3 regions of the Vreelandella sp. 162(4c) genome follow, and region 2 is predicted to be linked to each of the others. Evidence: predicted binding sites of a transcription regulator. Region 2 holds the regulator's gene; each other region holds the start of a gene.
The links. The regulator LexA, encoded in region 2, represses DNA repair genes until DNA is damaged. The targets are predictions, from matches to a motif close to TACTGTNTANNTANACAGTA.

Region 1 (10,357 bases), 1.2 Mb from region 2:
AGCGATGAATTTCAGCTGCAAATCCAGCCTATTATTACGCTCTATAGTGTTCACCTATTACGTACGGCCGACCCTGCAGGCCTCGCGTACTGGGTCAATGAGTACCGTAACGGCTTAGCATTGGAAGAGATTTCCAATAGTTTTCAAGCGTCTAATGAGTTCGAAGCCACCGTTTCCAACTTGAACGATACCACTTGGCTAAATCAACTCTACAACAGTGTTTTGAACCGTGAGCCTGACCCAGAAGGCTTTGTGTACTGGTCAGCGCTGCTGGCGGACGGGCTGTCTCGTGAGGAGCTTGCCGCAGCATTTATGAACAGCAGCGAAAGCATTGAACAGCAACCTGCACGTGTATTAGCTCCTTTACTCGGCGATGGCTCCAGCGTGGATGATGTTGCATCGCTACTGAGTCGTTATATTGAGCAGCTTGAGAGTGAGCCAGAAGAACCTGAAGAACCAACAGAACCTGAAGAGCCAACGGAACCTGAAGAGCCAACAGAACCTGAAGAGCCAACAGAACCTGAAGAGCCAACAGAACCTGAAGAGCCCAACAACCCAACTGACCCCAATCAGCCTGAGCCAAGCAACCCAAACTTCAATCTGGGAGAGCGCTACCACACGGGCGCTTCTGACGCTTCAGCAGCGATTGCCGTGGGTGAGGGTTTCATGCTGGTGGCGGATGACGAAGACCAAGTGTTACGCCTCTATGAGCGCGATACTGACGGCGCCCCTCTGGCGGAAATTAACCTAAATACTGCTCTGGGTTTGAATGACACCCAAGAGGTGGACTTGGAAGCGGTGGCGACTTATCAAGGTACCCACTACTGGCTAGGCTCCCACGAGAGCAGCCAGCGCTCAATGATTTTCGCCACTGAAGTGACAGGTGATAACGCTGAGAGTTTGAGCATCGAGGTGACGGGCCAGTTTACCGATTTAGCCAGCCAGCTTAACGACTGGGATGCCCAAAATGGCCATGGGCTTGGTGAAAATGCGCTGAGCCTCTCATTAGGGGTCAATATTGAAGGCGCTGTGTTTATCGGTGATTCCCTTTATCTTGGCCTACGCTCGCCGTTGGATGATGGCTTCGCACAATTAGTGCCCGTTGAAAATGTGATTGACCTCGTCTCTGGTGAGGCTAACGAAGCTTCCTTTGGCGCCCCCCTGCGTTTAGACCTGGATGGTCGCGCTGTGCGCTCTATTGAACCTGCTGGCGATGAAGGTTATCTGATCCTGGCGGGCCCGGTTAACGATGACGACGACGTAGGTTTTGGTCTTTACCTATGGGATGGCGATTATGCCGTTCGTGAAATAGACGGCCCGGATCTCAATACCCTACCGGACGCACTGACGGCGAAGCCGGAATCACTTTTCGATGTTTCCATCACCGAGTCGGGCGTTACTGCGAGCGTGCTGTTTGATAGCGGCACGGTGGATTGGTTAGAGGATGGTCAAGAGTCTAAGGATCTACCCGCCGAACAGCAGCGCTTTGTGAGCACAGACATTGAATTCAACCTGCCTGATTTTGCACCTCAAGCCGGTGACATTGCGATTACTGCGGTCAGTGGCAGTGAAAAATCCTTCCAGTTCGTAGCATTGAAGGGTATCAGCGAAGGTGCGGAAATTACCTTTACTGACTCAGGCTGGGCAGGCGATGGCTTCCGTGCCAGCGAAGGCGCCGTTAAGTGGACTGCGCCTGAAGGCGGCGTACCTGCAGGCACGGTTGTTACTTACACTGCGGATTCTCCGCAATTCACTACTGCTAACAGCAGCGAGGTGGGTAATAACGGGTTTAATCTTTCGGTCAGCGGTGACCAAGTACTTGCTTTCATCGGCGAGGCTAGCGACCCAACATTTATCTACGCGGCTCAAACCAACAGCGATGCGTGGCAGGAAACTGCTGACTCCTCTAATAACTCTGCCCTGCCGCCTGGCCTTGAAGAGGGTGTCACGGCGGTTGCCGTTGGCAGCGCACGCAATGCCGCCTTTACCGGTAATGGCTTCGGCACGGCGGAGGAGCTATTAAGCGCAGTTGGCAACCCAGAGAATTGGTCATTTGAGTACGGTGAACTACCCACCAATCCCACTACTGACTTTCATGTGGGCACGATGGAAGCTCCTTATGTGCCGGGCGAGCGCGATATTGGTTTAGCCATCACTGAGATATGGTCGGGCCAAAGCGGTTCTGACGTCACCGCTGATTGGTTTGAAGTAACCAACCGTTCGTCTGAAGCGCTTGATTTCAGCAATATGCCGCTTTACTACGATGATGACAGTGCCGATCCCGTAGATGCTATAGAAATTAAGGGGCTAAGCTCGCTAGCGCCTGGTGAATCAGCGATTGTCATGGTCGATGGCGATGCCGAATCAGTTGCGGAATTCCGTTCAGCGTGGAGCAACCTGGATAATATCGATGCCTTGAAAATCGGTTATGCCGAGAATGCTTCTGGCCTGGGCGGTGGCGGCGATGCCGTAACGCTGTGGCAAGGCGACCCACGTGTTGATGGCAACCAGGTGGCAATGGAAGCCTACCCTGATACCGACGGGTTTGACGCCGCATCCTGGGATGTGGATTTAGGTAAATTCACCACCACTGATACTGAGGGGGTGGTTAGCTCTGATGCACTGGGCGGTGATGGTAGTGATGTACCCGCCGTGGCGTCGCCTGGGCTAGCTAATGAACCTCAGATAGATATTACGTTGATTTCTGCAGTACAGGGTGACTCGAGCAGCAGCACTTTAGAGGGTGAAAACGTTACACTTGAAGCCATCGTCACCATGGTAGCGCCTGGCTTGGATGGCTTCTTCCTGCAAGAGGAAGATAGCGATAACGACGATAATGCCGAGACGTCAGAAGGTATTTTTGTGTACGCGGGTAGCGGTAGTGGTGAGTGGCTGGAGCAGCTCACTGCCGGCGATCAAATTCGCATTGGCGGCGAGGTCTCAGAATATTTCGAGAAAACGCAGTTAACTGCCGAACGCGGCAGCCTGGAGGTGCTGGCTAACGATGTGCCCCTGCCTGAAAGCCAGCGAATCATCATGCCGTTTACCGACAAACAAGGCCTGGAAGCCTTTGAAGGTATGCGCGTAGCCATAGAAGCGATGGACGGTGAGCCATTGGTGGTCACCGAGCTTTACGAGCTGGGCCGTTACGGCGAAGTTACGCTTTCATCAGGAGGCCGTTTAGAGCAGTTCACAGAAGTCAACGAGCCTGACGTCGAAGGCTATAGCGCTTGGCTTGAAGACGCCGAAGCGCGCACCATCAAAATCGATGACGCAAACTCGACACAAAACGCTGATCCAATTATTTATGGTCGTAACGGTGAGGAGCTTTCTGGTACTAACCCGCTGCGCGGGGGCGATGAGCTTCAGACACTCGAAGGCGTGCTTGATTACAACTTCGAAGAGTGGAAAGTCCAAAACGTCGAAGGCCTGGACTTTACCGGCGCTGAGCGTCCGGCAACACCTGATACAGATGCTCTGGGTGATGCCGACATTACAGTGGCCTCTTTCAATGTATTGAACTACTTCACTACCCTGGATGAAAACGGCAACAAAACAGAGACCTTAAATGGCACTCTGCATGATCCACGCGGCGCCAATAATGCTGAAGAGTTTGCCCGTCAGGAAGCCAAAATCGTCGAGGCGATTAATACCAGCGGTGCTGATGTGGTGGGTCTCATGGAAATCGAGAACAACGGTTATGGTGACGATAGCGCCATTGCAACGTTGGTTGATGCGCTGAATGCAGATGTGCAGGATAAAAACATTCAGGATGTCACTTGGGCTTACAGCGTCCCCGAAGATGGGAATGGCAACACCACTAGCCCTGGGGATGATGCCATTGCGGTTGGGGTCATCTACAACAGTCAGGCGGTGACACCTACTGGCGCTGCAGCCACTAAAACCGATGGGGCTTTCGCTACTGCAAACCGCGCACCGGTGATGCAAACCTTTGAAGATAGTAACGGTGAAACCTTTTCGGTGGTGGTTAACCACTTTAAATCCAAAGGCAGTGTCGTCAATGGTGAAGACGCTATCGGCGACGGACAGGCCAACAACAACCCCACACGGGTCGAGGCCGCGGAGGAATTGCTTGAATGGCTATCCACCAACCCCACCGGTAGCAATGACAGCGACGTGCTGATTCTTGGTGACTTGAACTCTTATGCCATGGAAGACCCCATCATGACCCTGACCGATGCGGGCTATACCCTTCAGGACGATGATTACAGCTATGTCTTTGATGGATTCTGGGGTTCGTTAGATCATGCGTTTGCCAGTGAAACGCTCGCAACACAGGTCACGGGCACCACGACTTGGCATATCAATGCGGATGAAGCATCGGCATTGGATTACAACACCGACTTCACTAATGATCGTCAGGATGACAACCTATACTCCGATGATGCGTTCCGTAGTTCAGACCACGATCCTATCTTAGTAGGCCTGAACTTAGGCCTCGCTGAAGCTTAATTAAACGTACTACCTTTTGAGATGGCCTCCGCTTGCGGGGGCCATTTTTTGTCTTACTAGCCATTACCCCTGATCGCTTCAGCGCTCAAAGCGCCCCGTAGCGCTTCCCGCCTAGGGTGTTAAACTCACCGCAAGCACTTTTTTCAGGAGAAATACATTGAGTTCAGTACGTTCCACTACCGCTATTATTCATGACAGCGGCATTGCTTTTGGTACCAGCGGCGCACGAGGGCTGGTTGAACAGTTTACCGATGAAGTATGTGCAGCTTTCACCGTGGCATTTATTACCGCCATGCGGGACTCTTTTCCAGTAGAACGTATTGCGCTAGGTATGGATCGCCGCCCCAGCAGCCCGGCGATGGCAGCCGCCTGTACCAGTGCGGCCCATACGCTAGGAGTGAAGGTAAATGACTATGGCGTACTGCCTACGCCTGCCCTGGCGTTAAAGGCAATGGCGGATGGCATACCTTGCATCATGATTACCGGCAGCCATATACCGTTTAACCGTAACGGCATCAAGTTTTACCGCCCTGATGGCGAGATTACCAAAGCTGATGAAACCGCTATTCTTAATGCTGAGGCGGCTATGCCTACCCTCCCCGCGCCAGTGCGCGGAGAGATTTCTGAAGCCGCTAATCAGGCCTACTTAGAGCGCTTCACCACCTGGTTTCCAGGAGAGCCATTGAAAGGTTGGCGGGTAGGCTTGTACCAACATTCGGCCGCAGGGCGCGATTTGAATGCGCATATTTTGAGCGAGTTGGGTGCGGATGTAGTAGTGCTAGGCCGCAGCGAGGCCTTCGTGCCCGTAGATACCGAGGCCGTTAGCGACGAGGATCAGGCTCAAGGGCGTGTCTGGGCAAACCAGCATCAATTACAAGCCCTGTTTTCTACCGATGGCGATGGAGATCGACCGCTGCTTGGGGATGAAACGGGTACGTGGCAGCGTGGTGATATTGTCGGGTTACTCTGCGCCCGTGCATTGGGAATCGAAGCGCTGGCTGTGCCGGTAAGCTGCAATACAGCGATAGAAGCGTGTGGTGCCTTCCAGCTAGTTGAACGCACGCGCATTGGTTCACCGTATGTATTGGACAGTATGGCTAAGCTCAGTAAGCGGTTTACGCGAGTGGCTGGGTTTGAAGCCAACGGTGGTTTTCTATTGGGAAGCAGACTGGAGAGTGATGGCCGTCAATTAGCCGCCTTACCCACCCGCGATGCGCTGCTCCCCGGCCTTACTCTAATGGTGATGGCCGCCCAACGCGGGATTAACCTCTCGCAGCTAATCGCTGACTTACCTGCCCGTTATACGGCAAGCGACCGACTCAAGGATTTCGCCACTGAGAAAAGCCATGCGTTGCTGGTCAAATGGCAAACCTCACCTGAGCTGATGCAGCAAACATTAGGGTTACAGGCTGGCATTTCAGCAGTCAATAGCACTGATGGCTTGAGAGCCACACTTGAAAATGGAGATATCGTGCACCTTCGCCCCTCTGGCAATGCACCGGAGCTGCGCTGCTATAGCGAATCTGCTTCGCAAGCAGACGCATCGGCACTGGTAAAACAGAGCTTGGCCGCTCTCGAAAAACTGAACTAGGAACCCAACCCTTAACAAAGAACGGGCGACCCTAATGGGCCGCCCGTTCTTTGTGACTATCCTTCGCCAAGGAGAATAGTTACAGCTGCTTATTTATAAACCGGAAGCCGCGCACAAACCTCGGCTACTTTATCCAGCACCTGGGCTTCGATGGCGCTGGTGTCTTCGCCCTTGGCCAGTACGTCCAGAATGTCACAGATCCAACCTGCCAACGTACTACACTCTTGTTCACTGAAACCGCGCGTGGTCACCGCCGGGGTGCCAATACGCAGGCCAGAGGTGACAAACGGGCTTTGCGGGTCGTTAGGAACGGCGTTCTTGTTCACGGTGATATGGGCACGACCCAAAGCAGCATCGGCATCTTTGCCGGTTACACCCTGCTTGATCAGCGAAAGCAGGAAGAGGTGGTCTTCGGTGCCGCCGGAGACGATGTCGTAACCGCGATCGATAAACACCTTGGCCATTGCCTGAGCGTTCTTAACTACCTGCTGCTGGTAGGTTTTGAACTCGGGCTCCATAGCCTCTTTGAAGCAGATCGCTTTGGCGGCGATTACGTGCATCAAGGGGCCACCCTGGCCGCCGGGGAAAACCGCTGACTGTAGCTTCTTCTCGATATCAGCGTCGTTTTCCGCTGAGAGAATCACGCCACTGCGGGGGCCGCGTAGGGTTTTGTGGGTAGTGGAGGTGACCACATGGGCATGGGGCAAGGGGCTGGGGTATACGCCTGCCGCGACCAGACCAGAGACGTGGGCCATATCAACGAGTAAGTAAGCGCCTACTTCATCGGCGATTTCACGGAACTTGGCCCAATCAACAATTTGTGAATAGGCTGAGAAGCCGGCGATGATCATTTTGGGCTTGTGCTCGCGAGCAAGCTGGGCCACTTGAGCGTAATCAATTAACCCCTGCTCATCCAGACCGTACTGAATGGCGTTGTAGTGCTTGCCGGAAAAATTAGGCTTGGCACCGTGGGTCAGGTGGCCGCCCGCATCCAGGCTCATACCTAAAATGGTATCGCCTGGCTTAACCAGCGCTTGGAACACCGCGCTGTTGGCTTGCGAGCCGGAGTGGGGCTGAACGTTTACGTAGGTGGCGCCGAACAGCTCTTTAGCATAATCAATGGCCAGGTTTTCAGCGATATCGACGAACTCACAGCCGCCGTAGTAGCGCTTACCGGGGTAGCCCTCAGCGTATTTATTGGTCAGCTGGCTGCCCTGCGCTTCTAGTACGCGGGGGCTGGCGTAGTTTTCGGAAGCGATCAGTTCGATGTGGGCCTCTTGGCGCTCCACTTCTTTCTGCATGGCATCAAACAGCACATCATCAAATCCGGCAATTGTCATATCGCGGCTGAACATCGGCGGGAACCTCGTAACGAGAAAGGGTCATCATGGAAGAAGCGAGGGCGCTATCATAACTCAGCCTGACGCGACTTTCATCGCATCCTCGTCAGGTCTTGCATGAGCGTGATTCATGTAATGACAGAGGGAGAGTCATCGCGAACGCAGTGAAGCGATCTCAGGGGGCGTCAATTTGCATTTTCCTTCGCCATGCAAAATACTGTATATTTATACAATATTTTAAGCACCAGGATGCCGACGATGCCGGGCCAGTCTTCTCACTTTACCCCCGCCTTGCCGTTAACCTCTCAGCCGCAGCCTTGTGGCCACGCTGGTTTTAGTGGCTTTCCTTCACCAGCCCAGGATTACGAGCCATGCACGCTGGATCTCAACACACGGCTGGTTAAAAACCCTACTGAGACGTTTTATGTCACCGCCACCGGCGACAGCATGGAGGGTTGGGGAATTTTTGAGGGTGATTTGCTGGTGGTTGATCGCAGTATTGAACCGCAACTGGGACATATTCTGGTCGCTATGCTGGAGGGCGAGGCGCTAATTAAACGCTATGCGCTTTATCGGGGAACGCCGCACCTGTGCTCAACACATCCTAACTATCCGCCACTGCCACTTGAAGGCAGCGACTGCCAGCTATGGGGGGTGGTGCGCGCCGTCGTGCACGAGTACTTGCGATGATCGGTCTAGTCGATGCCAACAACTTCTACGTCAGCTGCGAGCGGGTTTTTCAGCCCAAGCTGGAAGGTAGGCCCGTGGGGGTAATGTCGAACAACGACGGCTGTGTCATCGCCCGCTCTGCCGAGTTAAAAGCGCTGGGTATCCCTATGGGTGCGCCAGCCTTCAAGCTTGAAGAAATGCGTCAGCGCGGCGAGATCCACCTGCTGTCGTCTAACTATGAACTCTACGGAGATATGTCGGCACGGCTGACCCAACTACTACGCGATGCCTGCCCTGCAATTGCGCCCTACTCAATAGATGAAATGTTCGTCTACCTGGAAGGATTAACCACAGAGCAGTGTGAGAGGCTGGGGCGAGAATTGCACCATCGTATTCGCCGCCATTTAGGGTTACCGGTGTGTGTTGGGCTGGCACCCACCCACACGCTCGCCAAATTAGCCAATCACCTTGCCAAGCAAGACCCACATTACCAAGGCGTTTGCCTGCTTAATGGACAAGATCACACGACGCAGGCGCTGCTCAAACGTACGCCGGTGGGCAGCGTGTGGGGCGTCGGCCATCGGCTTGCCGGGCGCTTAGCGATTGGCGGCGTGACCACCGCTTGGGACTTGCGTCAAAGCGACGACAAGCAGTTGCGCAAGCGCTTCTCGGTGGTGCTGGCGCGCACCGCGCTCGAGCTGCGTGGCACGCCTTGTATGGAGATGAACGCCCTGGATCAACCGCGCCAACGCATTATGACCTCGCGCTCTTTCGGCCAGCCCACCGGCGTTTTTGCAGAAGTACATAATGCACTACGGCGCCACGCCCAGCGCAGCGCTGAAAAACTTCGCGAGCAACGTAGCTTAGCTCGTGCGGTGATGGTATTTCTCAACACTAACCGTCATCGCCGCGATCAGTTGCAATACTTCCCGCAGGCGCTGATCGCCCTGCCCTCACCCAGCGACGATACCCGGGTGATCCTTGATGCCGTACGCCAAGGCCTTGAGCAGATTCATCGCCCCCGCTACCAGTTCATGAAAGCTGGCGTGATGCTGCTGGATTTAGTGGATGCAGAGCAGCACCAGCTTTCGCTGCTGCATCCGCCAGTCCGTGATCGCCATCCGTTTTTAATGGCAACCGTGGATCAGATCAACCAGCGCATGGGGCAAGGCACTATCAGCTTTGGTATGACGGATGCCCCTGCTGCTTGGCAACTGCGCTGCGCCCACCGCTCAGACCGCTATACCACGCGCTGGGACGAGTTGATGAAAGTGGGCACTCACCCCGGCGCAGTCGCCGCCGCCGAGGCAAAGCAGAAAGAGAAGCAGAAAAAACAGCAGGCGTTAACCAGCGCTAAGCGCAGTACGCAGCCGCGGGCTTAAGGTTTCTCCAAGCGCGACCATGGCAAACAGAATCCCCAGCAACCAGGGCCAGTGAGCCGCAAACGAGACCTGATAAACGCCCAGCGCGTCGACAAAAATCACCACAATGCCCAGCGGGCTAACGTAGCGCACCATGGTCAGCCACAGCGCATAAGGCAAGGGAGCAAGCCCCAGCTCGTCGCGGAAGGTCTCGCTTTTCAGCACAAACCCCGCTACCACTACCGTGCCCAGACCACCCAACGGCATCATCCAGCGCGAGGTTAAATAATCCAGCCAGTCAAAGAAGTTCTTACCGGCCAGTGTCCAATCCGCGCCCAGGTTAAACGACAGCATCGCCAGTGTGCTAATCAACCACAGCACAATACCGGTGCCCCAGGCGGCTGCCGAACGCGAGATACCTTTGTTGTCGCACAGCCAGGAAACCGTGGCTTCGACCATAGAGATCGAAGAGGTCAGCGCTGCCATAGAGAGCATCAGGAAGAAGAGAATGCCAAACAGGGTGCCCAGCGGCATCGCCTGGAAAGCCAGCGGCAGGCTCATAAAAATTAGCCCAGGGCCTTCGCCGGGGTTCATGCCATTGGCGAAAATAACCGGGAAGATCGCAAGCCCCGCCATCAAGGCAACAACGGTATCCGCCACCGCCACACTCACCGTGGTGCGGCCAATAGAGGCGTCTTTAGGCAAGTAGCTGCCGTAGGTCAGAATCGCTCCAGAGGCCAGCGAGAGGGTGAAAAACGCATGACCCAGCGCTGCCAGCAGGCCTTCGCTAGAGAGGCTGCCCGCATTGAAGGAGAACAGAAAGTTAACCGCAGCGCCAAAGCCACCGGAAAACATACCAAAGCCAATCAACACCACCAGCATGATCACCAGCCCCGGCATCATCCAGCTAACGCTCTTCTCGA
Region 2 (10,357 bases):
ACTACCTGGAAAAGCCTGGCCTGCATCGAACTCTGTTAGGCGATGGGCTGGCGACCAGCGTAGCAGCGCTGTTCGGCGGGCCGCCGAATACTACTTACTCGGAAGTCACCGGGGCGGTAACGCTTACTCGGGCATTTAATCCCAAGTACATGATTGTTGCCGCGATTATTGCCATTGTGCTGGCGTTTGTGTCCAAGCTTGGCGCGTTGCTGCAGACCATTCCTGGCCCGGTAATGGGCGGTATAATGACGCTGTTGTTTGGCTCCATTGCGGTGGTCGGTATGAACACACTGGTACGTGCAGGACAGTCGCTGACGGCGCCGCGCAACTTGGTCGTGGTTTCGCTGATACTGGTGTTCGGGATTGGCGGCATGCAGTTTGGTGGAGGCCAGTTTACGCTGCAGGGCGTTAGCCTGGCCGCTTTGATGGGTATTGCGTTGAACTGGCTATTACCCCGTGAGCAAGAGGGCGAGTAGAGTCATCCTCTATAACGCTGTGTGAATCGTTAGAATGGTAGCGTGAGTGATCATCAGGAGTTTCGGCAGCATGGAAAACGAACTAACCGCACCTTTTCCCATACTGGGGATTGCTGCCTGGAGCGGTACCGGAAAAACGACGCTGCTAGAGAAGCTGTTGCCACGATTAGGGGAGTATGGCTTGAGCGTCGCTGTCATCAAGCATGCGCACCACTCGTTTGATGTCGACCAGCCCGGCAAGGATAGCTATAAGCTGCGTAGCGCAGGTGCCGCACCGATACTGGTGGCTTCCCGTCAGCGCTTTGCGCTGATGCAGGAAACCCCTGACCAGGGAGAGCCTGATTTAGCCCAGCTAATTGCCATGATGGCGCCGCACAAACCTGACCTGGTGATTGTCGAAGGCTTCAAGGCTTGGCCGATTCCCAAGCTGGTGCTATACCGCGATGGGATTGGCGATGCGGCTATTTTAACCGGCCGATGGGTTGAGGCAGTCGCGCTCAGTGCGCCACCGCCTATCGACCTGGCGGCTTCGGTGGCTCAGTTAGATCTAGACGATAGCGAAGCGGTTGCACAATGGGTAGTGACCTGGTTAAGCGCTAAAAACGATACGATGTCTTCAAAAAATACGTCTTCAAAACGTATGTCTTCAAAACAGCAATGGTGACAACATGCATCTGACCCACCTTAACACCCGTGGCGAAGCCAATATGGTGGACGTCGGCGATAAGCTGGAAACCCGCCGCGAAGCAGTCGCCTCCGGGCGCATTATAATGCAGCCTGAAACGCTGAAATTGCTTAGCGATGGTGAACTGCCCAAGGGTGATGTGCTGGCCACCGCGCGTATCGCTGGTATTCAGGCGGCCAAACGTACTCATGAGCTGATTCCTCTCTGTCACTCACTGGCGCTCTCCAAGGTTTCTGTTGAGTTCGATATTGATGTGGCCGAATCCTGCGTTCATGTGACCTCGCTGTGTCGCTTGAATGGACGCACTGGGGTCGAAATGGAAGCCCTTACCGCTGTTTCGGTAGCCTGTTTGACGCTTTACGATATGTGCAAAGCGGTCGATAAAGGTATGCGTATCGAGGCTATACAACTCGACAGCAAGCAAGGTGGTCAGCGTGGCGACTACCAGCGTATGAGCACCCAGGCGCCGATTGTTACCGGTGACGGCGTAGCCGGAGAAGTCAGCTTGGGCGAGCGCTGCCCTTCACCCTGCGTGCGGGTTAAGTTTTTAGCCGAACTGCGCGAGCGGGTAGGCGAAAGTGAGACCGTCGTGAGTCTCGATCAACTGGCTAGCCGCGACATTAGTGGATTAAAAGCCGCGCTGGCCGAGCAGGATAGTCGCTTTAAACAACTCACCGACCAGCGTACGCTGTGTGCGATTAATCAGGTCATGGCCAATGACGAGGCGTTAGTGACCGATGATGACGAAGTGGCGTTTTTCCCGCCAGTAACAGGGGGGTGAGGGTGGATAATAAGCTGGATATTAAAGTAACGATTCAAGCAGCCCCGTTTCCAATGGACTACGGCTATGACGATGCCTTGGCTGGGCGTAGTGATATTGGCGCGGTGGTGAGTTTTACCGGCTTAGTGCGTGATTTTAATGAAACGCCGGACGTCACAGGGTTAACGCTGGAACACTATTCGGGAATGACCGAGCGTACGCTGACGGAGATTGGTGAACAGGCTTGGCAGCGCTGGTCGCTCCAAGCGGTGCGGATTATTCATCGTGTCGGTTACCTGGGGCCAGGCGATCCGATTGTGCGCGTACTCGTAGCCAGCGCACACCGGCGTGAGGCGTTCGAAGCCTGCGATTTTATTATGGATTACCTGAAAACCCAGGCGCCTTTCTGGAAGAAAGAGCACTCTGCCCAGGGCGAGTATTGGGTCAAAGAGCGTCACTCTGATCAACAGGACGCAGCGCGGTGGGAGTGAAGTGCCGCGTCACTGTGCTTGTTGCACTGACACGAAACTGTCATTGCGAACGCAGTGAAGCAATCTCGGGGGTAGGCGCCACCGCTGGTTGAGATTGCCGCGTCGCTGCGCTCCTCGCAATGACATAATAAGAAGGCTCCTCGCAGTGACACGAAACTGTTATTGCGAACGCAGTGAAGCAATCTGGGTTTTATAGCCGTCGTTGAATGATGCCGCTCTAACGGTTAGCGGCACTTTCATACGCAGCAGGTTCTGGCATTTCGGCGGCCATAATCTGTAGATGCACGTCGGGCAGGTGCTGCATATGCTCCGCCAGCCACTGCACCATGCGAGGCTGTAATGCTTGGCGCAAGTCGGCAAGCGTCTCTGCTGCAATCTCCTCAAGCTGATCATCCAGCCAATCATTAAAGCTATCTTCATCTAGCGGGCTGGCCCCCGAGGCATCCAGCATCAAACGGCCAATACGCGCCCATCCAGTGTCAGTAGCCGTCACTGGCAGCGCTAAGTATAAGCTACCGCGACGGGCCTTGTTGGCGTCGTGAACCTCAAGACCAGGATGGGGCACCACGCTGTTTTGACTGACGATGCAGGGCGGCTGCGGATAGCGCGACTCACAGCGCAGCCCGTGACTGTCAAAGCAAATTAGATCGCCGTTCACCGGCGCCAATGGAGCGCTAATGCCTAGCTGTTTGGCAATAGTCTGATGAGCCTGCTGATGGCGTGCTTCGCCATGCACCGGTATGAGATGTTTTGGCCTGACCCACTGATACAGCTTGATCAGTTCATCCTGGGCGGGGTGCCCGGTAGCGTGCAGCTCAGGGTGGTTGAACTCGTCGTAGAGGTTGACACCTAAATGCGCCAAACGCTTTTTAAGCTGCTCAATGGGGCGTTCATTGCCAGGAATGGCTTTAGCCGAAAAAATAACGTTATCGCCCGGCTGAAGATCCACAAAAGGGTGGCGACCCTGGGCGAGACGCTGTAGCGCAGCACGGGGCTCGCCCTGGCTGCCGGTGGCGATAATCACCACTTCATCCGGGGGGAGGTAGCCTAGGTCATGATTGGGCACCAGCGGCGGTAAATCATCCATATAGCCGAGCCCCCGGGCAACGCTGACCATGCGCTCCATTGAACGGCCCATCAAGCTAATGCGTCGGCCACACTTCTGAGCGGCGCGCCCTATCGCTAACACCCGGGCAAGGTTACTGGCAAAGCAGGAGACCACCACCCGGCCCTGGCAGTTGCCGAGGGTTTTTGTCAGGGCGCGGGCGACGTCCCCCTCGCTACCGGAGTGCCCGGGCATGGGGGCGTTAGTGGAGTCGCCCACAACCAAGTCAACCGGGGCAAGCGCCTTGAAGAGGGCTGCACTGATCGGCGTGCCGATAATCGGTTCAGGGTCGAGTTTCCAGTCGCCGGTATGTAAAACGCGATAGCCACCGGCTATCATTATTAGCGCACAGCTTTCGGGAATCGAGTGGGTTAAAAGTAAATAGCGCAGCGTGAATGGCCCGCTCTCTAGGGCCTCGCCAGGTTCAATGACATGGATAGCCGCACTGCTAAGCTGATGCTCGGCAAATTTTAGCCGCAACAGGCCTGCCGCCAGCGGGGTGGCGTAAATGGGGCAGTTCCACATCGGCCATAGCCAGGCTGCGGCACCAATGTGGTCTTCGTGACCATGGGTGATAAATAGCGCTTTGGGCACGATCCCCAGTGCTTTCGGCGTATCAAGATTGGGTACCTGCAGTGGCGAGTTGGGAAGATCCTGGCGGATCATCATGCCGCAGTCCACGGCTATCCAGTGATCGTCATAGCCGTATAGCGTTAGATTCATTCCAATCTCACCGCATCCCCCCAGCGGCAACATGCGCAGCGGTGGACGACGACGGGGACGAATTTGAACGCGTGGTGAATGCATCTGTTATGAAAAACCTAAAAAGTAGTGACTTAACTATACGGGAAGGCAGGGGCAGCTAACAATCATCCATGGCCTTCCGATACACTATGCGACCTAAGCCGCTGGTTTGTCATAATTAACTTAGCAATAGGTCAAGAGTAGCTCACATGTCTCATTATTATCGTTTAGTAGTTTCCTGTCCTGACCGGGTGGGTATTGTTGCACGGGTATCGAGCTTTATTGCCCAGCAGGGTGGCTCCATTACCGAAGCTAGCCAGCACTCCGATTTAGAAACCGGCTGCTTTTTTATGCGCTACGAAATTCTGGCGGATTCGGTAGGTATGTCGGCGGAAGCGCTGAGCGCGGCATTTGAACCGATAGCCAGCGAATTCAATATGCAGTGGTCGCTGGTGGATACCCAGCAGCGTAGGCGCGTAGTGCTGATGGTGTCGCGGGAGTCACATTGCTTGGTAGATCTACTTTACCGCTGGCAGGCGGGGGAACTGGATTGCGACATTGTCGGGGTTATCTCCAACCATGATGATATGCGTTCGCTGACGGAGTGGTACGGTATTCCTTATCACCATGTACCGGTCGACCCCGACAATAAGCAAGCATCGTTTGCCAAGGTTCAGGCCGAAATCGACAGTGCCCGCGCCGACTGCGTGGTGCTGGCGCGCTATATGCAAATACTGCCCCCTGAGCTGTGCGCGCGCTATGCGGGGCGAGTGATCAATATTCACCACAGCTTTTTGCCCTCTTTTGCCGGGGCTAAGCCCTACCACCAGGCCTACCAGCGGGGGGTTAAGCTGATTGGCGCTACCTGCCACTATGTGACCGAGGAACTCGACGCAGGCCCCATCATCGAACAGGATATCCATCGCGTTAGCCACTGTCATACGCCTACTGATCTAGTCCGCTTTGGTCGTGATGTGGAGAAAGCCGTGCTCGCTCGAGGTTTGCGTTGGCACTTAGAGGATCGTGTGTTGGTGCATGGCAACAAGACAGTGGTATTTAGCTAAGTACTCTATAATGCCCGCCCATCAACCTGAGAGGCCGCCATGTCATTTGCGCAAGGTGTATTAGCGCCCTGGGCGCTGCTGCTCACCTGGCTACTCTCGTTAGCAGTGATCGCATGGGCGCTTTGGGGGCGGCCCTGGCAGGTGTTGATAGCGGATTCAGCGCTTCAGCACCGCTGGCTGGGTGCTACGCTGGCGGTGATGCTGATGTGGCAGCTTCGTGCCCAGGCTGTTGATTGGCTAACGCTACACCTTGTTTTTACAGTATTGATGACACTCGTTTTTAAAGCGCCATTAGCGCTGATTAGCAACGTGCTGATCAACATTGCCATGGTGGTGATTGGCCGTAATGAGTGGATGTTGCTGGGGGCAAATGTACTGGTTACTGGGATCGTCCCGGCGGCCGTTATTGGCACGGTATGGCGGCTGGTAGATCGCCGCCTGCCGGATAACTTGATGGTCTTTCTGTTTGCCTGCGGCTTTTTTGGCGCGGCGCTGGCAACGCTGGGAGGAGGCTTGGCGGCGGTAGTGCTGATTATCGTCGCGGGTACAGACCCTGAGGCGATCTATCTCGCCCAGGAGTATGCGCGTTTTTTACCACTGCTAATGCCTTCAGAGGCATTTATTACTGGCATGCTGCTGAGCATCCTGCTGGTCTATCACCCAAACTGGGTGGCCACCTTCAATGACCACCGCTATATCGACCTGCAGTAGCGGATTTATTAGCCGAGTGCCTGGCCGTTGCCACCACGAATTACGCCGACTCCAACGCCTTCAATATCGAGCGCTTGAGAGCGCAGGTCGATTTCAATGGGCGCAAAATCAGGGTTCTCTGCAAACAGCGTCACTTGGTGCCCCTGGCGTTTGAAGCGTTTAACCGTTACTTCATCGTCCAGGCGGGCAACCACGATCTGGCCATCGCGAACCCGGTCGGTGCGATGAACCGCCAGTAAATCACCTTCCAAAATGCCAATATCCTTCATGGAAAGGCCGCGTACGCGCAGCAGATAGTCAGCTTTGGGAGTGAAGTACTCGGCCGGTAGCGGGCAGTAGCGATCAATATGTTCGGCGGCCAAAATGGGGCTGCCGGCAGCTACTTCCCCGATCACAGGCAGGCCAGTGGGTGGGGCTTCCACGTTGGTTGTGGGTAAGGCGGTGACTGCGCTATCCAGGACTTCTTGAGGTTCCTGGTTGGGCAGGCGGATGCCGCGAGAGGTGTTGCGGATAATGCGAATAACACCTTTGCGTTCCAGCGCGCGCAGGTGCTCTTCAGCCGCATTGGGTGAGCGGAAGCCAAGTGCTTTGGCAATCTCGGCGCGGGTAGGAGGGTAGCCAAATTCGCCCATGGTCTTAACGATAAAATCAAACACGTGCTGTTGGCGAGCGGTTAGCGGACGCGACATACCAGACTCCATAAATAGTGAATAGACAGTAACAAGTTAAATGTCGACTTAATCAATAAGTGTTTAAGTATACAGTATGTTCCTCTGTCCAGTATATGGCTTGTCAGTGCCTATTGCCGATGTCTATGCAATTTTTCTAATCGTTTGAAACTAAGTTTCTGCTTATTTAATACGTCACATTTTGTCAATAAATCAAGCGTTGAGCCCGCCTACGTTATGGCATAGTATTTTGCTATGTTTTAAACACCTGTTTCCCTGGAGAGCGACATGGCTCAATCTGATACGGTGACCCGTATACTCGACACCGCCGAGGTGCTGTTTGCAGAGCGGGGTTTTGCTGAAACTTCGCTGCGCAACATCACTAGCAAAGCGCGGGTTAACTTAGCCGCTGTTAATTACCATTTTGGTTCCAAAAAAGCCTTGATTCAGGCCGTTTTTGCCCGCTACCTGGATCCGTTTAGTCAGCGCTTTCATACTGCGCTAGATGAGCTCGAGGGCCAACACGCCGGGCGCGTTATCCCGCTGGAAACACTGCTCGAGACCATGGCAACTACCGTTCTCGCGGTGCCCGCCGAGCGCAATAGTTTGAAAGTGTTTATGCGCCTGCTGGGTCTTGCCTACAGTCAAGCACAGGGACATCTAAGACGTTATATCCAGGAAGAGTATGGCGATGTGTTTACACGCTTCACCGAGCTTGTGCGCAAAGCAACGCCGGATCTGCCTGACGCCGAGCGTTTTTGGCGGCTACACTTTGTGCTCGGCACGGTAATCTTTACCCTGTCTGGCCTCGATGCGCTACGCGATATCGCGGAGAAGGATTACCACGAGCAGGTCTCTGTGCGTGATTTGGTCAGGCGATTGCTCCCGGTAGTGGTGGCTGCTATGAATGCGCCGTTACCCATAGCCCTTGACGGTGCCAAGCCAGAAGAAGGAAAACATGCGAACTCCTACGCTAGCTGAGCTACCTCCAACGGAACATATCTGGCTGGAGATCGATACTACCGAACAGTTGCTGCGCTGTTGGCGAGGGCCAAAAGTGCTCCATGAGTGTTCTATTTCATCCGGTGCTGCCGGAAGCGGGGAGCGCAACGGCAGTGGTAAAACCCCTCGCGGGTGGCACTATGTGCGCGCGGCCATTGGCGGTGATATGCCCGAAAATGCGGTGTTTCGAGGTCGCCGCTGGACGGGCGAGACATTTTCGCCCGAACTCGCCGAAGAGCATCCAGAGCGTGACTGGATTCTGACCCGCATACTGTGGCTGTGTGGCTTGGAAAAGGGCGTGAACCGCGGTGGTCAGGTGGACTCGCAACGGCGCTATATTTACCTGCACGGGACGCCGCCTGACGAGCCCATGGGCGTTGCTGCGTCCCACGGCTGTATTCGTTTACGCAATAGTGATTTGCTCTATATCTTTTCGTTAGCGTTGCCGGGCACCCCTGTTTGGTTGCACGGTGGACGCCAGTCCTTTGACTGATCAGATTTTGACACCGCTAGACGATCGTCTAGAATCATCGCCCCTTTTCATGGACCTATCACGATGACTCAACCGTTAGGCCCGGTCATGCTTGACCTTGAAGGCCCAAAATTGACGGCTGCAGAAAAACGCTTGCTGCTAGAACCGACGGTAGGGGGCGTAATTTTGTTTGCCCGCAACGTTGAACATGGCTATCAGGTTCGCAAGCTCTGCAGCGATATTCGCCGTGTGCGTGCTGATTTACTGCTTGCCGTGGATCAAGAAGGCGGTCGCGTTCAGCGCATAAAAGAGGGGTTAACACGCCTGCCTGCCATGGCGCGTATCGGCGAGTGTTACCGCGCTGCCCAGGGAGAGGGGCTGGCGTTAGCTAAAGATGCCGGCTGGTTGTTAGGGATGGAGATGGCTGCCTGCGGTCTGGATCTGAGCTTCGCCCCGGTACTTGATGTGGAGAGCGGTCTATCCAGCGTTATTGGTGATCGTAGTTTCAGCAGTGACCCACAGCACGTAGCCCAGCTGGGCAATGCATTTATTCAGGGGCTTCACGATGCCGGTATGGCCGCTGTGGGTAAGCACTTTCCCGGCCACGGTGGTGTCGCGGCGGACTCACACGTTGCATTGCCGATAGACGATCGCCCGCTAGAAGTGATGAAACAGCACGATCTTGTGCCCTTTACCCAGTTAGCTTCACAGTTAGATGGGATTATGCCTGCACACGTTATTTATAGTGCTTTTGATACGCGCCCAGCAGGCTTTTCACCCAACTGGTTGGGCATGCTGCGGGAATCGCTAGGCTTCAAAGGCTGCATTTTTTCAGATGACCTGAGTATGGCCGGCGCCCACGAGGCGGGAGACCCCAAAGCGCGTGCCCAGGCAGCGCTGGCAGCAGGCTGCGATATGCTGCTGGTATGTAATGACCGAGCCTCCGCGCTTGAAGTGATGGAGGCATGCCACGGAATCAATTCTAAGCGCCCCGCTAAGTTGCGCTATAGCCGTGCGCGCCCAGACCTAGATGCGCTGAGTGCATTGGGCCGTTGGCGTCGTACTCACGCTAAGCTGGAAGCGCTAGCGGATAAGCCCCAGTTCAGCGCAGAAGCCGAGTAAGCCCAGTGCGGAAGCAGAGTAAGCCCAGCGCTGAATAAATCTCTTACTTAAATAAATGAAGTTTTAACCCGCCGTGGAGTTGGTAGATGTCAAAGTTGGATAAAGAAGCATTAGAGTCGCTGGACTCGATGCGTGAGCTGATGGATAACGCCGACTGCCTAATTTCTCAGCAAGAGGTAGAGCGGGCGCTGGATCGTATGGCGGAAGAGATTACTCGGGATTTAGGCGATAAACTGCCGGTTTTTTACTGCGTAATGAATGGTGGCTTGATTACCACCGGTCATCTGCTTACCCGCTTGGGCTTTCCGTTGGAAGTAGATTATTTGCATGCCACTCGCTACCGCAACGAGCTGCGCGGCGGCGAGCTTTTTTGGCGCGTTTCCCCTGAAGTGCCCATGGCGGGCCGTCACGTAGTGATTGTTGACGATATCCTGGATGAGGGGGCGACCCTGGCGGCCATTTTGGCTTACTGCGAAGAGGCCCAGGCCGCCAGCGTTACCACAGCGGTGTTGGTCGATAAACAGCACAACCGCAAAGCAGTGCCTGGGTTGAAAGCCGACTACTGCAGCCTGGAAGTTGCCGACCGTTATGTGTTTGGCTTTGGTATGGATTACAAAGGCTACTGGCGCAACGCGCCGGGAATTTTTGCCCCCAAAGGCATGTAATCCACTGGGGGCTTGCGTAGTTTTTGTAGTAGTTTTTACATTAGCGGGGCGAGAAACGCCTCGCTAAGCCGGTTTCAGCAATCATCCGCGTTGAAATCTCCTCCACCGAGAAGCGTGTCGCATCGATGAAGGGAATGTGCATGGTGCGGTAGAGCGACTCGGCCTGTTCCACTTCTTGTAGGCACTGATCCATCGAGCTATAGCGGCTATTGGGGCGTCTCTCGTTGCGAATTGCCGACAAGCGTCGCGCATCGATGGTTAACCCAAACAGCTTTTGCCGATGGGGCACGAGCGCCTTGGGTAGCTTCAGCATGCCATCTTCGTCTAAATCGTCTTCCGTCAGCGGGTAGTTAGCCGCCCGAATGCCAAACTGCAGCGCCAGATAAAGCGAG
Region 3 (10,357 bases), 170 kb from region 2:
CGGGTATCTGACCACTGAGCAGCACTTCTATCTGATATTTGGGCAACTTGGTTTTGATTTCTAGCAAGCCATTAGCGCCTACTAGGCTGTCGGGTGAGTACCCCACGCTGTGGTTAAGGATGATACCCACTTCGTGTGGCTTGGGTTCACCAGTGGTATCGCAGTAGAGCGCACGGGCAATGCCTTCCAGCGTATGCCCACGACGGGTATGGGCATTGCCTAGAAATGGCTCGGCCAGCTCGCCGGTTATCCGCTCACCGATCAACTGGTGCATATAGGTAATGGCTCCGATACCCAACCCACCGGGGCCTTTGCCGTTTACCAGCAATGTCTTGAGTTCTGACATGGTGATGCGCCCAAGACGCGCCGCCAGCCACTCCGGAGAGCCTTGTGGCATGGAGAGTATCTGCATACACGCCTCTTTTAGACGATGAGTAGTCAGATTGAGCCGTTATTTCACGGCTCGCTTGGTGAGTGAGGCACGTAGCTTGTCGAAATCGGCCTGGGGCACTTTTACGGCTGCCCCGTATTTGCCGCTGAACCACTCCTGGGTTGTCGCTGGGCATTGACTGATTAGCCGCTGGATCTGTCCCGCCTGAAAGGGCGTGACTAGCTTGATGCTCGCTTTGGTACTGGTCTTGCCGTTATCGTCCTGGCCCCGTGTAGTGATATTGAGTAGGGCGCAGAGCACGTAGCGTTTCCCATAGCTGGTAGAAGAGCCAAACGCCTGTACGGCGTTTTTATTACCGCTTATATCAGCGGGGAGCAGCATGCTAGTCTCTTCGCGATGGCCATCCTTGTGCATCAGAACACCGGTGATCTGAATACCGCGTTCCTGGGTCTGAATACGAAAGCTCACCGCAAAGCCGTGTTTCTGCATAATGGGGCGAACGGTATCGACGATATCCTCCAAGGTGGCGTAACAGCCGTTGTTAGCCTGCCCGCGCTCCTCAATGCTAGGGAGTTCGGTCTGCATCGCTGCCATGGCCGCGCTATAAGCCATCATGGACTGGCGATCCATCACCCGTTCCTGCATCTGTAGCAAGCGCTCCATTTTGTCGATATCGACGTCCGGGTTGAGTGCCGCGCGCTCAATCACTTGGATAATGGCCGTGCTCTCAGCGAGATGCGGGGTGGGTGCTGCAGGAACTGCTTGTAAAGAGGATGCAGACGTCTCGTGATTTACCACATTAGTTTTGGTGGCCATGACAAGGCTCCTTCAATAGGGGTTAAAGGTCGGCGGGAAGCTCGCTGGGAGGGACGAGGCATAGGTGCAGCTCGGTGCGATATAGCTGGCCCTTTGCCATCACGTAGGTCTCGGCATAGGTTTGATCCTGGGTAAGCAGTCGTTCCGTCAGTTGGGTTAATGCGATATCTAAATCGGGGCTAAGAGAGGCCATGGTGTTCTCCACGTAAAAAGCGATAAGCCCAGCCTGGTAGGGGCTGGGCTTATCGCGCTATCCAATGAGGGGTAAGACAAAAACTAAGAAAATTAGCAGTAAAATGATGAGAAACAGCATGTCAGCTCACCATCGCAAGGGCCGTTTTTAGCGCCTCTTGCTTCAGCTGCGCCCCTTGACCAAACCACGCGGAATCCAGGCGGGTATCGTTGCTACGCGCACGCTTGTCGTGATCCACGTACTCGGTAACGGCATTGAGCAAGCCCCACGCAGTGTCTTTGGCCGTGTCGAGGTGGGAACCGCGGCCTTCGCCGTGGTAGAGCTTCTGCACCTTATTGAGGGCCCGGTAATTGGGCAGCTTGGAGGGGTCGTCTATCGGCTTATCGATACCGCAGAGCACCGACTGAAAATACTGTTGCGCCTCGCGGTGATCGATCTTACGTTCCGCTAACGCCTTCATGCGGTACATGAAGTCATTCCACTGGGAAACAGAAATACCCAGCTGGCTTTTTACCGCACGGGGGTCGAACTCTGACCGATGGGGTACCTTCACCGCCTGCGACGTTCCATCGACGGCGATCTGCAGCGTATTGTTGCACACCACTCGCACCGTGGTGGGTGTCGCCATGGTGGCTAGCGTGCCATCACAGGACGTTGCCAATAGCAGGTAGTCGTTGACCTCATCCTGGCCTTTCAGTGAGGTGCTTAAGCCGCTGCGCGCCAAGGCCCAGAACTTACGACCGCCTTTCAGGACGCCAGCGGTTTCCAGTTCATACCCGGCGTATTCCGTCAGATCGCGGTAAAACTCCAGAATTTCTTCGGGCTGCACCACCTTATAACGCTGGGATACGACCGATAGTGGCGCTTTGGTATCCGAGCGGTAGAGCACTTTTTGCTCGGGAAACGAGTGAATACTGCCCAAGTGGCTGGCACCCTCCGCAATAAAACGCACCGGGGCTTCTTCAATGTGCCAGTTCATACCGGCCTGTTGCTGCCAGACCTCTAGCGGTTGTTGACGGGATAGCTGTTGCCCCAGGCCGTGCCAGGGGGTAGCGCCAACGTAGGCCATTTGTTCAACGAGATGGGCCATGATGAAAACTCCTAGCAATAAAAAAAGCGCTGACGTTAATCGCCAGCGCTTCATGGTTGGAAAGTAAGGGGTATGTCGCTTTGTGGATACGCATTAGTGCGATGTGCTGAAGGGAGGGGTTAATTGCCGGAAGCTATGACCGCACGATACGCACAGCCAGGGCGTTCCTTCACCGAGCGGTAGCTTCTGCGTGAAAAACAATTCTGCGGCACGCGAGCCTGCTTGACTGCCGGAAAAAGCCCCCATCACGGCAGCGGTCAGTTTGGCTAACGGAAAGCGGGAGGAGGCATCCGATAAAGGGGACGTTGGGGTATAGGATGCCCGCCACGCACCAATGGCTCCGCCCACTAGGCGGCTGCACACCGTGCCGATGCGTTGGGCGGTTTCAAGGTTAAGCGTGCAAGCGGCTGCACAGTAGAGGCAAGGCGGGGACATAAACAACACTCCTATAGGCGTCAAAGTGATCCCGTGTGCAGGATTCATAGGGGTGATATAGATCTGTAATTTTTTGGCTTTGACCTTTGAGTGGTTGCTTCGATAAGACTCTTTACTGATACTGTTCATAAGTACAGTAAAAGAGGGAGTCTATTATGTCATTGAACGTTTCACTGTTGGGCCGGGCAGATGCCGCGGCCTCATCATTACCGTTACCGCTTTACTCCAGTGCCGTACGCGCTGGGTTTCCGTCACCGGCGGATGACCACCTGGATGCCGACCTGGATTTGCACCAGTACGTGGTGAAACGACCGGCAGCAACCTACTTTGTCAGGTCGGAGGGCGATTCCATGCTGGGCGACGGTATTCACCATGGCGACCTACTGGTGGTTGATCGCAGTCTGGAAGCGCTGCCAGGTCGCATCATCGTTATCTGCGTGGACGGTGAGCTTACGGTAAAACGCTTGGAGCGAGTGGGCCAGCGCACCTACCTTCGGGCCAGTAACCCCGCGTATCCCCCCATTCCTATTGATGGTCGCGAATCCCACGTTTGGGGTGTCGTGACCCATGTGCTTCACAGCTTCCCCGGGGCAACGCTGCAATGATGGCGCTGATTGACTGCAATAACTTCTACGTCTCCTGTGAGCGGGTATTTAACCCGTCACTGGAAGGCCGTCCTGTAGGAGTGCTATCCAATAACGATGGTTGTGTCGTCGCACGCTCTAATGAGTTAAAGGCGCTGGGCGTGGAGATGGGGGCTGCTATGCACCTGTTAACGCCAGACGTACGTCGCCAAGCCGTGCTGTTATCCAGCAATTATGCGCTTTATGGCGATATGTCCCAGCGGGTGACCGAGGTGCTGGGCGAATTTTCACCCCATGTGGAGGTGTACTCGATTGATGAGAGCTTTGTAGGGTTTCAGGGCTTTGATGAAGATACGCTGGAACAACGGGGCCAAGCACTGCGAGATACAGTGAAGAAGTGGACGGGCATTCCGGTGTCGGTGGGATTTGCGCCAACGCGAGTGCTCGCCAAGGTCGCGAACCGTGCCGCTAAAAAGCACCCCGCTTATAAAGATCAAGGCGTGTGCAAGTTACTGGCTGAGAGCCCGTCTACCAAGGCGTTGTTGAAGCAGTTGCCGGTGACTGACCTATGGGGCGTTGCACGCCGCACCGGCAAGCGGTTACGCGTCATGGGTATTGAGACTGCCTGGGATCTACGTGAAGCTGACCCGAAACATATCCGGCGGCATTTTAGCGTGGTGCAAGAGCGCATTGTGTGGGAGTTGCGGGGCCAATCCTCCATTCAGCTAGACGACATGAGCCAGCCCAAACAGCAGATTATGGTCTCCCGTTCGTTTGGACGACTCACCAACGACCCCCATCAGCTACGGGAAGCGTTACGACACCATGCCGCCAGGGCGGGTGAAAAGCTGCGCAAGCAGCACAGCGTGACCAGTGCCGTCATGGTATTTATCCGCACCAACCCGTTTCGAACCGATTTACCGCAATACCATCAACGCGTGATGATAACCCTGGAACGGCCTACCGATGACAGCAGGGAGATTATCGCCGCTGGAGTAAAGGGGCTCCGGCGACTCTGGCGCAAGGGATATGCCTATCATAAAGCCGGTCTAATACTGCTTGACCTATCCCCTAAGGCCAACCGGCAGCTCACTCTCACCGAAACCCCGCAAACTGATGAAGAAGCTAAGCGCAGCGAACGCCTGATGGCGACGATGGATAAGCTTAATCGGGAACTCGGAAAAGGGGCGATACAGATGGGCTTACCACGGAAAGATAACGCCTGGGTTTTACGCAGCGAGCGGCGCACACCTCGTTACACCACACAATGGAACGAGCTTCTGGTCGTTAAGTAGTTCTGACACGTTTTAATGGAGCTGGTAATGCTAAGGAAAGTGTCATTTAAGGAAGAAAATACTGACAGGTATGATTATCTGAGCAGATGCCGAGCCTAATAGGCTTTAAGTTTTCTTATTGAAAAAAATGGAATTATTTTTATTTAAGAGAGAGCTTATGAAGAAATCATGGCCTGTCAGCAGCCCGCTTACCACGCGGGTTTGGTCATTTGATACTCATGGCATCTATCCGATTTAAATGACGGTAATAGTATTATGCTCCTTTGAAGGGTTAAAAATAGTACCCATGGAGGAGACCTACAAGCCGACGACCTTTCTTCAAGACAATAGCCGTAAAGTCACGATAAGCCATACTCATATCCTCATGGCAAAGAATCCAAGTGACATTTACCGCTAAGCAAGTCGTGCTTGTAACACACTTAACGGTTAGCCATGTAGAACCCAGCTCTACAACGCTAAAGCGATAAGGTGACGATCGCATGATGCTCACAGGTGCCTGCTAGAGCATTTCCTATTACGCCGAGATAACCGCGTTTGCTAACGGGTTATCACTTCAGCGTTTTTATCAATCCAATGTTTACACTTTTGCTACGGGTAATGACACGGTATCAAAGCCGTGGGTATTTCTGTGCGTGAGTGTTAGGAGTTTGAAGATGAACACTACTTTACCGAACGTAGGCCAACGTAATCGTAAACGCCATCCTGATAATCCAGCTCTAAAGCTATTTTGGGAATGTCGTTACCAAGATATGCGTGTGCTTACTCATGAAGGTCCTTTGATCGAAAACTATCTAGAAATATTGCTTCGAGTAATGAATCAAGCACGACAGGACTGCCCTCGTATATTTGCAGTCCGCATCGATTTACTTTTTCCTGCGGAAGGGTATATGGGCTATTCAGGCTGCGACAATGCATGTGCTACTTCATTTATTAGTCATTTGCTTTGGGAGCTAGATGTTGCAAACACTAAGTATCCCCACAAAATGCGCTACACGTGGTGTCGCGAGCAGGTAAGCAGTATTCATCATCATTACCACGTTTTGCTGCTTTTAAATGGAGAGGCCTATAAAGGTCTTGGCTACTTTGGCAAAAGTCATGGTGGAGGTTTTGATCGTGACAACCTCTACCACCGAATCGTACGAGCTTGGTCAAGCGCGATAGCTTGGCCATTAGAAGACATGGGAGGCCTAGTTAATGTAGCCACCGATAGTGTTACCGAAAAGAAGTACCTGTGGAATTTCTATCAAAATGACCAAGCTGCTTTTGCAGAAGTCTTTTATGGAGCTAGCTACATGTGTAAAGCTTACTCGAAGCCTATCAAGCAAGGGTTTCGTTGTTTTGATGGAAGCCGGCATTAATAAAGCAGGTGAGGTTAGGTAAATAAGGTTCAACTAATAAAAGTTGATGGAGACCGAACGACTTTGAGCTAGGTCGTTCGGTCTCCCCCAATGGGGTGATCGATTTAACGATGTGATGTAGGCTTAACTACTTCATATGCATAGGGCATTATGGGTATGGAAGGAATCTCCTTCAGCTTATATTCTGGACGAAAGTCATAACCGGTTTTTAACTCTTGATCCCGATATAAAGTAAGTTCTTCAATGTAGTAATCAAGACCATTTTTTAACTCAGGTTCATGAGGGTGGATGATTGTTTCCTTGAATAAAATTTTAGAGTCATAAGAGTAGATTAAATGCCCCATTTTCTCTAAAAAATCCAATGCTGCACTCCTTTTAGACTTGCTGCGCAAAGTGTTGTGGCCACGCTGAGCAATAAGAGAGTTTGTAAATGTGTAAGTGTCTCCTTGTAAGTCACTAAGTCTTCGGATGTCTCTGGCAAGCTGATTGGCGAGAATAACTATTTCTGGTGTGCCAGCAATAAATTGCAAGTAGTGGTTAGAGAATTGTTCACAAAGCCGGAAAGCATAGTCAAGGGTGCTAGTTTTGATATCTCCCTCAAGGCCTTCAAATGTATGCAAAATGGCAGCAATACGTGAGACATTATCCATGAGTTTATTAGCGTGATCCAGCGCATTACAGTATTTTCGGTGCTTAAGCATTTCATGCTCGACCTTTAAATTTAACTGCTTCCAGTGGGACTTGGCAGAAGGGCTAAATTTCACGATGTATTTTTTATTGCCTTCCTCAAGCGCATCAAAGGACGATTCTAGTAGTTCTTTGCATCTTTGAGAATAACGAGCTACAGTGGCCCCATCCGGTGGAGTAGTGTCCCTCGTTCTATTTCCAACCGTAGATTCTGCTTGCATAAAGATTAGTCGGGCAAGAAATCCGTTGCTCTTTGCCTCCTTACCACGGTTATTCAAGAAATTTTGCATTCTTTCAGGTTGTAGCATTAAAGATAATGAGCATCGAGGGTGTTCGACATAAACATCCTCTGACGTCTTTCGGTCTACAATAATCGGAGATCCACTCCAAATGCTGTTAAGGTTAGTAATGTCTTGCATAACTTTACCATTAAATACGCCGTCAGCCTCACTTGAGGCCAAGCAGCCAAATGGAACATTCTTATATAAGTTATAAGACAACGCAGAAGGTGTGATGTCTTCATATATAAATCTAGGCTGATTAGGAGGTTTTGGTTTATTTTTGACTAGCTCCAATTGATGCAACTCGATGTCAATCGTTGGTTTTCCTTCTTTAATAGCGAGTCGATAAATTTTTTCTAGTTCCTTATAGGCGATGTCGTAGTTCGATTTTTTAAGATTATAGACCTTAATCGCCTCATAATGCTCTTTCATTTTTAGGGACTGAAACTGTTCTATCGGTTCAAATGCTGCTTTAAGTAGGGGTGTTTTACCACAGCCAGACTCTCCTGTAACGACTACAAAAATGGAGGTGGGCATTAGGTGCTTATTGGGCTTTTCTATATCAACTATATTCTGTACAACTGTTGCCATAGAAGAGAGGAAAATTGCTCGCGCCATTCCATCGTCAATTTCTAAAGAACTAGAAACTTCGTTGACGATAGACTCATAAATTGAGTGCTCTTTAAATTTAGGCCACTCGCCGGTGGTAGTAGCGTTGGTGATATTGTGGTGTGCCTGATGCTCATCAGTATACATGTCGATATTCCTTAATCGTTGCTAAACCTGCGAAGGTTTGCAGTATTAGCAACGATGTAGGCTTTATCAAGACGTTTTTTTAACGACTTTTGCGATTAAACAACATTGGACTTTATTGGACATATTTTTATAGAAAAATATTTATCAACGGTAGTTATTACCTTGAAAAAAATTAGCTATTGGTAACCAAAGCATACTGCCGTCCATCAGTAACTGAGCTTACCCAGCAAAAGAGAACAATAATTTAAGCGATCATTCGTGCTTAAAAAAAACCACTGGGCTAATCTGTTCAATCTCACTGTGCCGACGTTGCTTTTTGTCTTCCAGTTCAACGTATTCAAATATCTGTCTTCGCATCTCATTCGTATCAAAACGTTCAGCATGAATTACTTCAGCCTTGAGGCTATGAAATAAACTTTTGGAACAGGCACTATTATTAAAGTTTTATATGGAGCTCATGCTCAGCTTAAACTTATACTTGGTCTGAAGAAATTGATAATACGTGGAGAAGTACTGACTAAAAATACGAATGCATTATCACATTTTTAAGCATTTTACGGCGCAAAAGGCCATCTTAAGTGCATCGCCCCCTAAACCTGTCCTAATGGATTCGCTTATTACCCGAGGTGATAAAACGGCCCAAGGGGCTGTGTAAACCGAACCTTTCATAGCAGGGGTGTAGCCAAAAGTTTACTTCGCTAGATAGCGACTTATGTGATTTACCACCCCATATGACAAGCGGGATCCTAATTTTGAAGCAATGGAATGCCCCAGATTGAAGGCATATTAACAGTCATTTTTTTTTAAAAAATTTCACAGCTAAAGCCTCAGTATTTTTTTACATAGCTGATTTTATTGTGTTATTTTGCATAAAAGCCAATTATTTCCATAGCGAGACTGGTGGTGGTGGGCGGATCTACACTGTCGATATCAACTCACAAGGAGCAAGATCATGAGTAATATCGAAACACCAATCACTGTTCTACGTATGAAGCAGTTAGCGCCAAAACTTGGTATTAGCCGTTCTGGTATTTACGAAAAAATAAACCCGGATTCACCTTACTACGATCCTACATTCCCAAGGCCTTTCAAACTGGGAAAATCGGCAGTGGGATGGTACGAAAGTGAAGTTAACCAATGGCTTATGCAGCGTCGTGTGTAAGTGGTTATATCTTTGTTGAAGGCTTTTTCTGGCGGTGAGCAAAATATAGCTCTCTACATTGCTTATCATTTTTTAACCAGGTGGTTAGCCAAGTTTCAACATCAGCTTCTGTTGTATCAGGATCAACGTCGGATCCACTGCTTATGTGCCGCTTAAATATGAGCGGCGCTAGTTTGCTGGCGGCATTCTTCATGGCTTGCCAGCCATTCTTAGGCACCTGAGATACTAATAGCTCCTTAAAATAAGGCTTTAGATATTGACGGTCATGATAACTACGCTTTCCGGCAGTACGGTTACTGTTGGACTTAGAAAGCTTTTCCTCCTCATCAAGGTCTAGCTCGATTTTAAGCTCAAATTTTTTGTATTCGATGAGCGCAGCCCATGCATTTTCCTTATATCCACTCTGGAAAAGCAGGTCAGAGCATAGAATCCAGGTCATTGCTTCGGAAAAAGTTTTCTGTAGTTTGCTGCTTTGGAAGTTGGCACCAAGTTGCCTATTTATAAGCTCTTCGCAGGATTCTGCATTTAGACCGCCTTTTAATGCCTGGTAAAATGTTTGGTACTCTTCTAAAAAGGCTGATATCTGTTTCTCTTCAGGCTTGTCTTTATCGTAATAATTGCCGGAGGAGTAGGAAATATGTAGAAAAGTCTTGGCCTCTTCAATGTGATGGTACAATGACATTTTCGACTTCACATAATAAAAGTCATCAACATCCATCATGAAGCCAGGATGTTTTGATTCGGGGATGGAGTTAAAAGTACTCAGTGGGTATTTCATGGGAGATTAGATACTCAGTTGTACAGAATCTTTATATATGGCCATGCAAAAGCCTGAAGATCAATGTGACATTCAGCAATTAGGTGATTACCAACAGCAAAACGCTGCAACCATGATGACGAGGCGATGTAGAACGTGAGTATTGCCAGTGCTGGAGCCGGAGCAAAGCCTTCAATTGTGCCTAGCGTAAAAAGAGGGGCTATTTGAAGTCGCTAGTTTAAAGCTGAGTAGCCTCACATCTGAAAATTCCCACAGCGACTACCCTGCAATACAACCAAGCAGGGTGCCATCATCGTACTGCCAGGTGCGAGTAAACCGAATTGCCGCTCCTGAGTAACTAACCTACGGAGATGATGACCATGTCAAAAAGTAAGACACCCATGACTTCGGCTGCTGCCTCACGAATCCAGAGCCACACAGCGAAATCAAACGGGGGCACTGTACCGAAGGATTCCTTCAGCGCAAGAGCTAGCAGCGCAAGTACACGCAGCGCCCCACGGAATCAGGGGAAGAAGTAAATAGTTCTATGGC

Region 1: a site for LexA is predicted at 7,620-7,639, ahead of AC4EYZ_RS03795 (LexA family protein). Genes of this name have one in related genera too.
Region 3: a site for LexA is predicted at 3,045-3,064, ahead of AC4EYZ_RS24265 (LexA family protein). Genes of this name have one in related genera too.

What each region holds. Positions count from the first base shown of each region.
Region 1 covers NZ_CM176981.1:853,507-863,863, forward strand. The annotation lists gene AC4EYZ_RS03780 (ExeM/NucH family extracellular endonuclease) at 1-4,473, shown strand, start outside; gene AC4EYZ_RS03785 (phosphomannomutase) at 4,631-6,064, shown strand; gene glyA (serine hydroxymethyltransferase) at 6,154-7,419, opposite strand; gene AC4EYZ_RS03795 (LexA family protein) at 7,663-8,094, shown strand; gene AC4EYZ_RS03800 (Y-family DNA polymerase) at 8,091-9,455, shown strand; gene AC4EYZ_RS03805 (sodium-dependent transporter) at 9,417-10,357, opposite strand, start outside.
Region 2 covers NZ_CM176981.1:5,094,203-5,104,559, forward strand. The annotation lists gene AC4EYZ_RS23530 (uracil-xanthine permease family protein) at 1-476, shown strand, start outside; gene mobB (molybdopterin-guanine dinucleotide biosynthesis protein B) at 547-1,140, shown strand; gene moaC (cyclic pyranopterin monophosphate synthase MoaC) at 1,145-1,942, shown strand; gene moaE (molybdopterin synthase catalytic subunit MoaE) at 1,945-2,412, shown strand; gene AC4EYZ_RS23550 (ribonuclease J) at 2,630-4,240, opposite strand; gene purU (formyltetrahydrofolate deformylase) at 4,471-5,325, shown strand; gene AC4EYZ_RS23560 (energy-coupling factor ABC transporter permease) at 5,365-6,036, shown strand; gene lexA (transcriptional repressor LexA) at 6,045-6,725, opposite strand; gene AC4EYZ_RS23570 (TetR/AcrR family transcriptional regulator) at 6,993-7,685, shown strand; gene AC4EYZ_RS23575 (L,D-transpeptidase) at 7,663-8,199, shown strand; gene nagZ (beta-N-acetylhexosaminidase) at 8,263-9,300, shown strand; gene AC4EYZ_RS23585 (hypoxanthine-guanine phosphoribosyltransferase) at 9,387-9,965, shown strand; gene ppsR (posphoenolpyruvate synthetase regulatory kinase/phosphorylase PpsR) at 10,006-10,357, opposite strand, start outside.
Region 3 covers NZ_CM176981.1:5,260,737-5,271,093, forward strand. The annotation lists gene AC4EYZ_RS24240 (lambda exonuclease family protein) at 1-412, opposite strand, end outside; gene AC4EYZ_RS24245 (ERF family protein) at 452-1,207, opposite strand; gene AC4EYZ_RS24250 (hypothetical protein) at 1,230-1,400, opposite strand; gene AC4EYZ_RS24255 (DUF932 domain-containing protein) at 1,522-2,490, opposite strand; gene AC4EYZ_RS24260 (hypothetical protein) at 2,584-2,925, opposite strand; gene AC4EYZ_RS24265 (LexA family protein) at 3,081-3,530, shown strand; gene AC4EYZ_RS24270 (Y-family DNA polymerase) at 3,527-4,804, shown strand; gene AC4EYZ_RS24275 (YagK/YfjJ domain-containing protein) at 5,458-6,162, shown strand; gene AC4EYZ_RS24280 (YfjI family protein) at 6,267-7,886, opposite strand; partial or broken gene AC4EYZ_RS24285 (IS3 family transposase) at 8,139-8,291, opposite strand; gene AC4EYZ_RS24290 (helix-turn-helix transcriptional regulator) at 8,839-9,048, shown strand; gene AC4EYZ_RS24295 (hypothetical protein) at 9,053-9,826, opposite strand.